Regions from separate parts of the Solibacillus sp. FSL W8-0372 genome, predicted to be linked through region 1. Evidence: a T-box and tRNA genes for the amino acid it is inferred to sense, from the RefSeq annotation. Region 1 holds a T-box; the other holds one or more tRNA genes.
The links. A T-box is a leader RNA that pairs with one kind of tRNA and senses whether it is charged. The one in region 1 lies ahead of alaS (alanine--tRNA ligase), so its partner is inferred to be a tRNA-Ala.
Positions count from the first base shown of each region.

Region 2: it encodes a tRNA-Ala, which carries the amino acid that the T-box ahead of alaS (alanine--tRNA ligase) is inferred to sense. The anticodon was not compared.

Region 1 covers NZ_CP150204.1:2,530,497-2,537,589, reverse strand. The annotation lists gene MKY13_RS12925 (ATP-dependent RecD-like DNA helicase) at 1-1,708, shown strand, start outside; gene MKY13_RS12920 (NupC/NupG family nucleoside CNT transporter) at 2,050-3,282, shown strand; gene yeiL (transcriptional regulator YeiL) at 3,352-4,020, opposite strand; gene MKY13_RS12910 (MFS transporter) at 4,126-5,274, shown strand; T-box leader at 5,329-5,536, shown strand; gene alaS (alanine--tRNA ligase) at 5,603-7,093, shown strand, end outside.
Region 2 covers NZ_CP150204.1:2,888,630-2,895,722, forward strand. The annotation lists gene MKY13_RS14670 (isochorismate synthase) at 1-1,182, opposite strand, end outside; gene MKY13_RS14675 (1,4-dihydroxy-2-naphthoate polyprenyltransferase) at 1,422-2,339, shown strand; gene MKY13_RS14680 (TraR/DksA C4-type zinc finger protein) at 2,379-2,726, opposite strand; gene MKY13_RS14685 (MerR family transcriptional regulator) at 2,793-3,551, opposite strand; gene MKY13_RS14690 (NUDIX domain-containing protein) at 3,718-4,221, opposite strand; gene MKY13_RS14695 (hypothetical protein) at 4,188-4,340, opposite strand; tRNA gene MKY13_RS14700 (tRNA-Glu) at 4,412-4,483, opposite strand; tRNA gene MKY13_RS14705 (tRNA-Ser) at 4,486-4,576, opposite strand; tRNA gene MKY13_RS14710 (tRNA-Asn) at 4,588-4,663, opposite strand; tRNA gene MKY13_RS14715 (tRNA-Ile) at 4,677-4,753, opposite strand; tRNA gene MKY13_RS14720 (tRNA-Gly) at 4,767-4,840, opposite strand; tRNA gene MKY13_RS14725 (tRNA-Phe) at 4,846-4,921, opposite strand; tRNA gene MKY13_RS14730 (tRNA-Asp) at 4,927-5,002, opposite strand; tRNA gene MKY13_RS14735 (tRNA-Met) at 5,006-5,080, opposite strand; tRNA gene MKY13_RS14740 (tRNA-Ser) at 5,127-5,219, opposite strand; tRNA gene MKY13_RS14745 (tRNA-Ile) at 5,240-5,316, opposite strand; tRNA gene MKY13_RS14750 (tRNA-Met) at 5,323-5,396, opposite strand; tRNA gene MKY13_RS14755 (tRNA-Ala) at 5,422-5,497, opposite strand; tRNA gene MKY13_RS14760 (tRNA-Pro) at 5,506-5,582, opposite strand; tRNA gene MKY13_RS14765 (tRNA-Arg) at 5,588-5,664, opposite strand; tRNA gene MKY13_RS14770 (tRNA-Leu) at 5,682-5,770, opposite strand; tRNA gene MKY13_RS14775 (tRNA-Gly) at 5,777-5,851, opposite strand; tRNA gene MKY13_RS14780 (tRNA-Leu) at 5,897-5,981, opposite strand; tRNA gene MKY13_RS14785 (tRNA-Lys) at 5,999-6,074, opposite strand; tRNA gene MKY13_RS14790 (tRNA-Thr) at 6,081-6,156, opposite strand; tRNA gene MKY13_RS14795 (tRNA-Val) at 6,166-6,241, opposite strand; tRNA gene MKY13_RS14800 (tRNA-Glu) at 6,913-6,984, opposite strand; tRNA gene MKY13_RS14805 (tRNA-Ser) at 6,987-7,077, opposite strand; tRNA gene MKY13_RS14810 (tRNA-Asn) at 7,089-7,093, opposite strand, start outside.

The DNA of each region.
Region 1 (7,093 bases):
AAGTCAGCGTATTGAAATTCCATACGAGGCAATTTCGAAGGCAGCGATTGAAATGCGGGAAGAATCAAAAATTTGCGGTGAAGAAACTCGTATGTATTTACCTTCTCTGTATTTTAGTGAAGTCGGCATTGCCAGCAAGATAAATGAGCTCAAAGAAAAAAATAAAAAAGCAGAGAATTTTTCGCGTGATGAAATTCGTAAAGCAATTGGTGATATTGAAGAACAGTATGATGTGACATATGCACCTACGCAAGCACTGGCTATTGAAACCGCTCTAAACTCTGCCGTTATGATTTTAACAGGTGGTCCAGGTACAGGGAAAACGACCGTTGTGCGTGGTTTAGTCGAAGTTTATGCAGAACTTCATGGATTATCATTGAATCCAAAAACTTATGCGGAAAAAGAAGAGCAGTTTCCTATTGTCCTGGCAGCACCAACTGGTAGGGCAGCAAAAAGGTTAGCCGAATCAACAGGTTTACCAGCGATGACGATTCACCGCTTATTAGGATTTAATGGTCAGGAAAAGGATGAGGAAACGGAGCGTGAAGTTGTCGGTCGTCTTATCATTATCGATGAGATGTCAATGGTAGACACGTGGCTTGCCCATCAGTTGCTTAAAGCGCTTCATGAAGATGTACAGGTAGTATTTGTAGGAGATCAGGATCAGTTACCGCCTGTAGGTCCTGGACAGGTATTGAAAGATTTGCTTGCATCCAAACAAATTCCAACAGTGGAATTAACCGATATTTACCGGCAGGCAGAAGGGTCTACGATTATTGAAATGGCCCATCAGATTAAGAAGGGGACCGTTCCGGAAACATTAACTGCTAAAACAACGGACCGCTCATTCATTCAAGCCGGAACTGCACAAGTGACAAGTGTTGTTACACAAATTGTAAAAGGTGCTCTTGCTAAAGGGCAGGCAATCCGTGACATTCAGGTACTTGCGCCAATGTATAAAGGTCCGGCTGGAATTGATAGCTTGAATAAAGAAATACAACAGCTTGTGAATCCAAATAATGGATCACGAAAGGAAATTGTTTTTGGAGATACGATATACCGAATCGGCGATAAAGTACTCCAGCTTGTCAATCAGCCGGATAATAATGTATTTAATGGTGACATGGGTGAAGTGATTTCCATTATTCGGGCAAAGGAAACAGTGGAAAAGCAGGATTTATTAATCGTAAGTTATGATGGAATTGAAGTTACCTATCAACGTGCGGATTTAAATCAAATTACTTTGGCCTATTGCTGTTCAATTCATAAATCCCAAGGTTCGGAATTTCAAACGGTTATTATGCCGGTAGTTCGCAGCTACTCTAAAATGCTACGTAGAAATTTACTGTATACCGGAATAACACGCGCAAAAAACTTTTTAATTTTATGTGGCGAGCCGGATGTATTAGCGAATGGGTTAGCCAAAAATGATGATTTAACACGACTAACAACATTAAAGGCTCGACTTGATCCTGAAATTACAGAAATACAGGAAGTAAATGAAATACCGGAAAAAGAGGTAAAAACAGAAGGAATTAGTGAAAAAAAACAATCAAAAACATCTTCTGAACAGTTAGGTCTACTAAATACTACCTCCTCACATAAAATCGGAGAATCATTACCGAATCATTTAACAGTGGAAACTGCACCGTATATTCATCCATTAATAGGCATGAATGACATTTCTCCATATGATTTTAATGAATAATAAAACCAGCTATTTTTTCATTTCTGAATGAAAATAGCTGGTTTTTTGTTTTATTAAAGTTTTTTTGACTTCAAAATGCTTTATAAAATGTGGATTGTTTATCTTCATCGAAAAAGGGAAATGTTTTTAAAATATAATATAAAGTTAAGGGAATTACGACATAACACTTTTAAGCATTAAAGTCGCAAAATATAAATGTCAGAAGTTTTTAAAGAAACTATTAATTAATAATATGTATGTGATTATGTTAGTATAATAAAAACTTATATGATGTCCGAAGTTTGATGTCAAATAATGTAAAATGAAAAGGTTTACAAAATTAAAGGAGAAGGTGCGCAAACATGGATTTCGTTTGGGGAATCATAGGTATTGTTGGAATCGTAGCGATTGCTATAGCATTGTCAAATAACCGTAAAGCAATTCAGTGGAGAATTATTATATCAGGTTTAATTGTACAACTAGTTTTCGCATTTATCGTATTAAAGTGGTCATATGGTCGTGAAAGATTAATGCAACTTTCTGAAGGGGTACAAAAGTTAATAAGTTATGCAAATGAAGGGATTTCCTTCGTATTTGGCGGATTAGCAGATCCGAATAATGTCGGATTTGTTTTTGCAATGAGTGTATTGACGATTATTATTTTCTTCTCTTCTTTAATCTCTGTTCTTTACTATCTAGGGATTATGCAATTTATCATTAAAATTATCGGTGGCTTTTTATCAAAAGTGTTAGGCACAACAAAAGCAGAATCAGTGAATGCTGCAGCAAATATTTTCGTTGGCCAAACTGAAGCACCGCTTGTTATTCGTCCATTTTTAAATAAAATGACAAAGTCACAAATGTTCGCTGTTATGACTGGTGGACTTGCATCGGTATCAGGTTCTGTATTAATCGGGTATTCTTTATTAGGTGTGCCTCTTGAATACTTATTGGCTGCAAGTTTCATGGCCGCTCCAGCAGGTTTGGTTATGGCAAAGCTAATGATTCCTGAAACAGAAGAAATCGATGAAGCAGATTTCAAACTAGAACGTAATTCTGAAGCGACAAACGTTATTGATGCTGCTGCATCCGGTGCATCTGACGGTTTAAAATTAGCAGTAAACGTTGGTGCAATGTTACTAAGTTTCATCGCATTAATCGCATTGCTGAATGGCCTTTTAGGAGGCGTTACTGGTTGGATCGGTAACTTTACAGGGTGGTCATTCTTAGATAACGTAACACTTGAAGGCATTTTAGGATATGTATTTGCTCCGTTGGCATTTTTAATCGGTGTTCCTTGGGATGAAGCAGTTCGCGCTGGTTCGTTTATCGGTCAAAAATTAATTTTAAATGAATTTGTAGCGTATTCTAACTTCGGTCCTGTGATTGGTGAATTTTCGGATAAGACAGCTATTATCATTTCATTTGCGCTATGCGGATTTGCTAATTTAAGCTCAATGGGTATTTTAATCGGTGGTTTAGGTGGTATGGCACCAGATAAACGACCAATGATTGCAAAGCTTGCGATTAAGGCAGTTGCTGCAGGTACGTTAGCATCTCTATTATCAGCTGCTATTGCAGGCATGTTTATGTAAACTTGTTTAAAACATAAGAAGTTCTTGTATAGGAGACTGTGCTAAAAGTTAGTTTAGCGCAGTCTTTTTTTAGTAAGTAATTTCGCTAGCAAGCTTTTCTAGTACTTGTCGATTTTTTAGGACATAACCCCGATCTTTCTTCGTTAAGTATCCTTCTTCGCAAAATTGTGCCAGAACAAATAATAAATGTCGGTATGATACCCCTAAATATTCGCATACCTCTGTATGTTTTTCTTTATAGAATTGTTTATCAGACGATAGTAAAATGAATGATGCCAGTCTATTTTCTAATGGATAAGCCTGGTTTTGAGTATATTTGGCTGTCATATCCATAGTTTTTTGACTTAAAAAAAGACAGAGCATTTTTAAAAATACCGGATCAGCTAATAATTTTTCTTTCACTTCACGGATGGAAATTGCAAAACAAATGGATGTTGTAACGGTCTGGATGCCTTTTGAGTAACGTTCTGCATTTAATAATTCCATTTCTCCCATAAATGTAGGAGATGTTATAAAATCAATTAGAGAAATTTTCCCGTTTTTATGTGTAACATATAATTTTGCTTTTCCTTCAATCATGTAATACAAATAGTCGGGAAAAGAATGCTCATGAAAAATATACTCCCCTTTATCAAATTCATAAACTTGTATAAAAGGATTAATATCAAATGAAAAATATTGAGAAATAGGGTATTGCTCAATATAAGGTTTACTTTCTTCTAGTGATAACTTTCTCAAATTATAAAGCAACTCCTTAATATAAAATATGAGATATCTCACATTATTGTACAAATTGTCGTGCTATTATTCAACATTATAAGAATGGAAGAAGGCTATATTATTATGAACAATCAGCGTTGGCTGGCAAAGAATTTTTTTATGTTCTTTATTACGTGGGGTATATTTTTGCCTTATTGGACAGGCTGGCTTATTAATGACAAAGGTTTAACCGTTTCAGATGCGAGTATTATTATGGGGTTTGGTTTAGTTGCACGAGCAATCTCGACAATCCTTATTTTCCCGTATGTCTCAAAAATAATGAGCAATAAAAATGTACTTATATTCTTCACAGTGGCGTCTTTAGTAACTGCACTACTTTATGTACCAATCGATTCTTTTGTAGGCTTATTCATCATGACGATGCTTTTTAGTGCATTGTATCCCGCATTATTACCTGCAGTGGAAAGCAGCGCAGCGACATTAATGCAGCAAGGTGGAATTCATTATGGAAAGGCGCGTTCACTAGGGTCATTTGGCTATGTAGTTGCTGTATTAATTATTAGTATGATTACGGGAATGTACGGCGAGCAAATGATTTTATGGGCGATGATTTTCGGTTTAACTGCATTATTAGCAATTCAACTCATGCCCGCTCCTAATGTATTGAGTTTAGCTCCCCCTAAAGAAACTGGGAAAACATTATCGATGAGAGGGCTTTTTGATGTAAAAAGTTTCATCGTCGTATTATTTGTAGTGATCTTACTTCAAGGAGCTCATGCCTCTTACTATAACTATGGATATATATATTTACAGGAGTTAAATGTAAATCCTTTTTATATTGGAATGATATTGAATGTCGCAGTGTTATTTGAGATTATTTACTTTTTAAAAGCAGATACGTTCTTAACGAAGTGGAAGCCATCATCGTTAATGTTATTGGCAGCGGTTGGTTCAACTGTACGTTGGATTATGATATATGCTTTTCCAAATATGCCTATGTTTATTGTGTCTCAGGCACTTCACGCACTGTCATTTGCAATGGCGCATTACGCATTCATCCGCTACATATCTCAAGCATTACCGAAAGAACAAATCCCGAATGCACAGGGGATTTATTCTGCGCTTGCAATGAGTTTAAGTGCTGCGATCTTAACGCTTTTAGGTGGAGCTCTGTATGAAGTTGAACCTAGTTTGGCATTTTTAGGAATGGTTATTTGTACAGGACCAGCTATTGTATTGATACTATTGACGAAAAATCGTTTTAATTATTAAGGAATGCGGATTGACAGCACGTAGTCAATTTTCTATAATGAAGAACATATATTAATGAAAACGATGATGGAACAAGTACGTATTGGACTTCGTGAGCAGAAAGAGATTTCTTGGCTGAAAAAATCTCCGCGAAAATTACGGAAAGCTACTCCAGAGTGCAGCTAATACCTGCCGTATGCTTACGTTATAAGCACTTGAGATATAATGCTTTATGCATTATAAATTAGGGTGGTACCACGAGATAACAGTCTTCGTCCCTTTACCGGGATGAAGGCTTTTTTTGTGCCCAATTCATCGTACTTCAAAAACATTACAGGAGGATATAATTATGACTACAAAAACAATGACAGGTTCTGAAATTCGTCGTCTATATCTTGATTTTTTTAAAGAAAAAGGACATCATATTGAACCATCCGCACCATTAGTGCCAATTAATGACCCATCACTTTTATGGATCAACTCGGGAGTTGCGACATTAAAGCCATATTTTGACGGACGTATTATTCCGGATAACCCACGTATTACAAATGCACAAAAATCTATTCGTACAAATGATATCGAGAATGTAGGGAAAACAGCACGTCACCATACTTTCTTTGAAATGCTGGGGAATTTCTCAATCGGGGATTACTTTAAAAAAGAATCAATTCATTACGCTTGGGAATTTTTAACGGACGAAAAATGGATGGGCTTTGATCCGGAAAAGTTATCAGTAACTATTCACCCGGAAGACCAAGAAGCTTATGATGTATGGCACAACGAAATCGGTATTCCGAAAGAGCGTTTAATTCGTTTGGAAGGAAACTTCTGGGATATCGGAGAAGGTCCATCTGGTCCGAACTCAGAAATCTTCTATGACCGTGGTGAAGCATATGGTTTTGGGGCACCTCCAGAAGAAATGTATACAGGTGGGGAAAATGAGCGATATTTAGAAGTGTGGAATTTAGTGTTTTCTCAATTCAATCACAATCCTGATGGAACATATACGCCACTGCCGAAGCAAAATATTGATACAGGTATGGGTCTGGAGCGTATAGTTTCTGTTGTACAAAATGTACCAACGAACTTTGATACAGATCTATTCATGCCAATCATTGAAAAAACTGAAAGCTTTGCTAACCGTTCATACAAACGCCCGCACGAAGTAGACTTAAAAGAAATCTTCGGTTCAGCAGAAGATATTAATACACCGTTCAAAGTAATTGCTGACCATATCCGTACAGTAGCATTTGCAATTGGTGACGGAGCATTGCCATCAAACGAAGGACGAGGCTATGTATTACGTCGTTTATTACGTAGAGCAGTTCGTTACGCGAAAAAAATCGGTATTGAAAAGCCGTTTATGTTTGAATTAGTTCCGACTGTAGGGGAGATTATGCAAGATTTCTATCCACAAGTAAAAGAAAAGGAAGCATTTATTCAACGTGTTATTAAAAACGAAGAAGTTCGCTTCCATGAAACACTTGATGGAGGACTTGCAATCTTTAACGAAGTAGTTGAGAGTCAAAAAGCAAAAGGTGAAACTGTAATTCCTGGACCGGATGCATTCCGTCTTTACGATACATTCGGTTTCCCAATCGAATTAACGGAAGAATATGCAGAAGAAGTTGGCATGACAGTTGATCATGATGGTTTCGAAGCTTCTATGGAACAACAACGTAATCGAGCTCGTAACGCGCGTGCAGATGTTGATTCTATGCAAGTGCAAAACGAAGTGCTTTCAAACTTAAAACAGCAATCAACATTTATTTATGATGCATTAGAAGCTTCAGCAAAAATTGCTGCGATTGTTGTAAATGGTCAAGAAACGACAACGGCT
Region 2 (7,093 bases), 360 kb from region 1:
TGCATAAAGCCCTCGATTCATCGGCTCATACGCGCGGATCATTTTCATCGCCTGTTCACGAGGCACACCACCTAATGCTGGAGTTGGATGTAAATGTTTCACCAACTGTAAAATCGTTGCGTCTTTATTTAAATTTCCTTCAACAGGAGTATATAAATGCTGAATATCTCTGATTTTCAAAAGCTTCGGTCCATGAGGCACTTTAACCTCAGTACAATTTTTTTCAAATGTGTCAGTAATCATTTCAACGACATAATGATGTTCACCAAGGTTTTTCAAATCATTTAGTAGGCTTTGTCCCAACGCTTCATCAGCTTCTGCTGTTGATCCACGCTTTATTGACCCCGCAACACAAGAAGAATAAGCTCGTCCATTTTCGACTTTTACTAAACGTTCTGGAGATGCACCATAAAATAATAAATCACCGTGCTCTAAGCCAAATAGATAACTTTCCGGTTGCTCATGAACAACATGCGATAAAATTTGCGGCGATGTAATCGCTTCCTTAAATTGCAATGCTAAAGAACGCGCAATTACTACCTTCTGCGCTTCGTTATCTTTTATTAAACTTGTCACTTTGTGAATGGAATTTAAATAGTCTTCCTTAAATGGCTCCATATAGCTGGTCATCGTCGGCTTTGCATATGTTTTAACTTCCTTTACTTGTGCCGCATGAATTAGCTCATCACGCTCTTTACGCAATGCCTCAAAAGTCTTGGCGCTATTTGCTTCATCTGTAATATAGTTAATTGTTACATACGCTTTATCATTTCGAATGACTAACTGATGGGTTGCTACTGTAAAATAGCTTTGCGGGAAGTTTGTCCATTCTGCTGATACTTCATTTTGTGGGTCAAATGTGAAACCACCAAAAAGAATAGGCTGTAGGTGCTGATCTTCTTGCACAATTTGACTAGTTAGCTTTTTCCAATGTTGCTCAACTAAATCAAAACGGGAGTCGGATGCATTATTTTCTATTGTGTATGCATGACCTAAACCGACCAACGTGAAAGTTTTTTCACGATTTTGCCAGTAATTGCGTTTTCCTTTATATTTCTTTTCACCCGCTGCAAAAAAAGCTAAAGCGGATAAACGACTTACTTCGATTGTTTCTATATAAAAAATTTGTTTTGAATTTAAGCCTACTTCGATTTCAGTGGCGTTGTACCACTTGTGTTGCATGAAAATTCCCTCCGTCATGTTGCAAATTCACTAAGTATGATGCAATTACCACGTTTTTTAATACGTGCTAAAATTTTTATAATTTGCTCAATTTATTTGCGTTCGTTCTTTAAATAATACCTCTCCTATCATACCATTTTTCAAGCAATCGTTACATGTATTCATGCTTCACTCTGTTCTTTTTGTTGTAATTGCTTTACAATAGTTTAGATAATTGTATTTAGTAAGGAGCGTTTTTTATGACAAAAGTCGTTGAAGCGGACAAAGGGTTTAAAGTTTGGTGGCATTTAACGCGTCCCCATACATTAACAGCTTCATTTGTACCAGTATTACTAGGTACTTCAATGGCACTTGCAATTGACCGTGAAACAATTCATTTTGGATTGTTTTTTGCAATGCTTATCGCTAGTATGCTCATTCAGGCAGCTACAAATATGTTCAATGAATATTATGATTATAAGCTTGGACTGGATAATGAAAATTCAGTCGGCATTGGGGGTACAATTGTCCGGCACGGTGTAGCACCAAAGACAATTATGATGATTGCGCTAAGCTTTTATGGAGTGGCAATGCTTCTAGGCATATACATATGTGCGATGACTTCGTGGTGGTTAGTAGCTGTTGGTCTTGTTTGCATGCTTATTGGCTACTTGTATACAGGTGGTCCATATCCGATTGCATATTCACCTTTTGGGGAGTTAGTTTCCGGAGCTGTGATGGGGATGGGTATTATTTTAATCGCCTTCTATATTCAAACAGGGGAAGTAACACTCGATGCAGTGTTAATCTCAGTTCCTAGTATGATTTTAGTGGGGGCGATTATGCTTTCCAATAACATCCGTGACATAGTAGGAGATACCGAAGGCGGTCGCAAAACGATGGCTATATTGGTCGGCCGTCATAACGCCGTAACGATACTTGCTGCATTTTTTGTTGTATCTTATATTTGGATAGTAGGTCTCGTTTTTCTTGGTCATTTAACACCATGGGCTTTACTTGTATTATTAAGTGCGAAAAAGCCAATCGATTCCATTAAACTATTCCGTGCTAAAGAAAAGCCTTTAGAAGTAATGCCTGCTATGAAGTTTACTGCACAAACGAACACTATTTTTGGTTTCCTTTTGGCGATTGGTTTACTGCTTTCATATTTTCTTTAAATGTAAGAGAGGCATGTTGTCACCAACATGCCTCTTTTATTATTCCACATTTTCTTTTTCTGCATGATCAACACATGTTAAAGCTGTAGGAATCGCTTCTAAACGTTCAAATGGAATGTTTTCACCACATACAGCGCATTTTCCATATGTACCCTCATCCATTGCAGTTAATGCGGTTTTAATTCTCTCGATTTCTTCTTCCTTCAATTCATTTAACGTAAGTTCCGTTATAACTGTTGTCAAATCCGTAGCTGCATCAGCTGGATGATTATCAATCGCGGATAACTCTGTTTCTTCAACAGGCAGTTCTTCATTGATAAACTGCTCTAATGTCGCAAGCTCATCCTCTAATGTGTGACGTAATTGTTGTAATTGATCGCTATTCATATTAAATCCCCCTTTTATCTGGTAATTAAATATTACCTAAATGAGGATTTCTAAAACATTCTCGGTTTATTTAATCGCTGTATATGCACTAATTGCATCATGCAAAAATAGAGTAGCACCTTTACCAACCTGTTGATCATAATAGGAAATAAAGCGCTCATCGTATATATACATTTGTGCTAATCCTAGATGCGCTTCTTTCGTATATTTTGCCCAAGAAAAGCTTAACCAACGTTTATGAAGCTCTGCAACCTCCATAGCAATTGCTGAAGTAGTATCTCCTTGTTCCATCGCTTCTTTTAAGCGTTCAAACAACTGCTTCTCTAATTGCTGCATAGCTTCATATTGTTCTTCTGACATATTTTTCAGTTTGCCGTAGCTTGCTTCAACTTGTTCCTCACCATATTTTTTACGAATTTCCTGCCCGTAGTTTTGTTCGTTTTCTTCCACTAATTTATTTTTGAACACTTTAAACTTCTCTTCATTTGTCATTTTAATATCCCCTTCCAACATATTGATTGTTTGATTTATTGTCTCAAGTAAATTATCGAGATAATTTCTCTTTTTTTGTAAAAGCCCGTATTGTTTTTTTAACACTTCTTTTACTTCAAAATTTGGATCGTTTAATAAATTTTTAATCTCTTCTAGCTTAAAATCTAGCTCCCGATAAAACAGAATTTGTTGAAGTCGATCAATATCAGATTGATTATATTTTCTATAACCATTTTGCTCGACCACTGAAGGCTTTAACAAATCAATTTCATCATAGTACCTTAATGTTCGTGCACTTACACCTGATAACTTTGCCAACTCATTTATTAGCATGCCATCACCTCTTATTAAGTACTATAAAGGATGACGTAACGTAAAGGTCAATGAAAATTTGTTATAAATTGAATTTTTATTTTAAATATAATTGTGAAAGGATGATTTTTGAAAACAAAATATATCAATCGATATTACACTAAAAAAAAGAAGCATTCCTAATCATTTAGGATGCTTCCAAAAAATTTTTTAATCTTGAAATTAACTCACTCAAGTACATTTGCGGTAATGTAGACATTTGTTTTAAATTAATATTTTTCATTTCAAAAAATTTAACATCATTTTCATAGCGAAATACTGTCACTTCGATCTCCTTCACTTCTCCTTGAGCCAATTGCATAAAATGTTCCCATTTAGCACGATACATTCCATCAACTTCTTCACGTTGAATGGAAAACTGCTCAAACCCTCCTACCAACTCAAAAACAAAAATATTGGCAAACTCATTATCTTTTATTAATTCATTTTCGATACTATATGGAATTACTCCCAATGATTTTAATTGGGGAAACTTAGCGGTAATACCTATTTCCTCTTCAAGTTCTCGCACTCCATCTTCAACAGTTTCTGTAGAAAGTAAATGACCTGCAGCAGTAATATCGTATTGGCCTGGGTAATCTTTTTTATATTTACTTCTCAGTTGAAAGTAAATATGCCACTCTGCGTTAATTTTTCAATAACCCAACAATGGAATACTTCATGCCAATATCCTCTTTCATGAATTATTTCACGGTGTTTAAAACCTATTTCTTTATAATTTTTATCAAATATTTTTAAAAGCTCTGTCAAATCATCATCCCCTTATATACAAAAAAGCTAAGTACGTGTAACAGTACTTAGCTTTTTTCTCTTCTTATGTATGACCCGTACGGGATTCGAACCCGTGTTACCGCCGTGAAAGGGCGGTGTCTTAACCACTTGACCAACGGGCCGATGGCGGAGACAGAGGGATTTGAACCCTCGCGCCGCTTACGCGACCTACACCCTTAGCAGGGGCGCCTCTTCAGCCTCTTGAGTATGTCCCCATAATATAAAATGGCTCCGAAGGCAGGACTCGAACCTGCGACCTGCCGGTTAACAGCCGGATGCTCTACCAACTGAGCTACTTCGGAATAATAAATTATTTGGTGGGCCTAAATGGACTCGAACCATCGACCTCACGCTTATCAGGCGTGCGCTCTAACCAGCTGAGCTATAGGCCCTTATTTAAAAAACTGGAGCGGGTGATCGGAATCGAACCGACAACATCAGCTTGGAAGGCTGAGGTTTTACCACTAAACTACACCCGCATAAATGGTGGGTTTGGACGGAATCGAACCGCCGACACTTAGAGCTTCAATCTAATGCTCTACCAACTGAGCTACAAACCCACAAATGGCGGTCCCGACCGGGATCGAACCGGCGATCTCCTGCGTGACAGGCAGGCATGTTAACCGCTACACCACGGGACCATTTGGTTGCGGGGACAGGACTTGAACCTGTGACCTTCGGGTTATGAGCCCGACGAGCTACCACTGCTCCACCCCGCGATAATACTATTTTCTTTAACCCTGTTTTAGTTACCCAGCAAATAAATGGAGGAGGTAGAGGGATTCGAACCCCCGCGCGGTGTTACCCGCCTGTCGGTTTTCAAGACCGATCCCTTCAGCCAGACTTGGGTATACCTCCATAATAACTATTGATTTAACTGGTGGACCTTACAGGACTCGAACCTGTGACCGGACGGTTATGAGCCGTCTGCTCTAACCAACTGAGCTAAAGGTCCTTAAGATAGCGGCGGAGGGAGTCGAACCCACGACCTTTCGGGTATGAACCGAATGCTCTAGCCAGCTGAGCTACACCGCCAGGATCTTTATTGGTTACATATTTATGGTGGAGCCTAGCGGGATCGAACCGCTGACCTCCTGCGTGCAAGGCAGGCGCTCTCCCAGCTGAGCTAAGGCCCCATAAATAATGGTCGGAATGACAGGATTCGAACCTACGACCCCTTGGTCCCAAACCAAGTGCTCTACCAAGCTGAGCTACATTCCGAAATTTGGCGCGCCCGGCAGGAGTCGAACCCACAACCTTCTGATCCGTAGTCAGACGCTCTATCCAATTGAGCTACGGGCGCAAATTATATTGTAAAGATGGTGCCGAGGGCCGGAATCGAACCGGCACGGTGATCACTCACCGCAGGATTTTAAGTCCTGTGCGTCTGCCAGTTCCGCCACCCCGGCATTTTTTGGAGCGGAAGACGAGGTTCGAACTCGCGACCCCCACCTTGGCAAGGTGGTGTTCTACCACTGAACTACTTCCGCAAAATGCATAAGATATTTTTACTCTGACAGTATATAAAATTAAAATGGTGCGGGTGAAGGGAGTCGAACCCCCACGCCTTGCGGCGCTAGATCCTAAGTCTAGTGCGTCTGCCAATTCCGCCACACCCGCAGCAGACAATATAAAACTGGTGAGCCATGAAGGACTCGAACCTTCGACCCTCTGATTAAAAGTCAGATGCTCTACCAACTGAGCTAATGGCTCTCTAAATGGTGCCGGCGAAAGGAGTCGAACCCTCGACCTACTGATTACAAGTCAGTTGCTCTACCAACTGAGCTACACCGGCATTTAGAAATGGTGGAGGATGACGGGCTCGAACCGCCGACCCCCTGCTTGTAAGGCAGGTGCTCTCCCAGCTGAGCTAATCCTCCATGGGATATTCATCTTTTAGTTTATGTAATGTTTGTCCTTTCTCTTAAGGACAAGATTTATAATATCAGTATTCTCGAAATAATGCAATACTCTTTTTAAAACTTTTTTCAAAAATAATATTTTTTTCTATGTTTACAATAACTTGTCTCAATTTCTAATAAAACCGATTACTTAGCATAACGAAATTTTAATATTTTTTCTCCTTTTTTTCAATAGTTGTTTTTATTTTTTATAAATATAAATCATATTTGTATATTATGAGTATTATTTTTGAATAATAAAATTTAAAATTATATAGAATTTTAACTACTATTAACTATACATTTTAAAAATTAAAATGTATTAATGTAATATACGGTGAGTAGATTTTTTATCAACTCACCCCTACAAAAGTTTTTATATTCGCCTGCTTTTAGAAAAGCTCCAATGGTGTTATTTCTGCATTATAACGAGGGAGAATACATCAAACACTTTGTTGGAAGGTTTATCTATAAATATACAATAAAAGTTTTCTAGAACATTGTTAATTCGAATAAGCAGTTATACAACCGGATTTATACTATGTTTATTCATTTGTCTCTTCTTACTATTATAGAAACATATTATTAAAATATACAAAAAACGCTAAGTACTTTTCTAAGTACTTAGCGTTTTTTTCTCTTCTTATGTATGACCCGTACGGGATTCGAACCCGTGTTACCGCCGTGAAAGGGCGGTGTCTTAACCACTTGACCAACGGGCCGATGGCGGAGACAGAGGGATTTGAACCCTCGCGCCGCTTACGCGACCTACACCCTTAGCAGGGGCGCCTCTTCAGCCTCTTGAGTATGTCCCCATAATATAAAATGGCT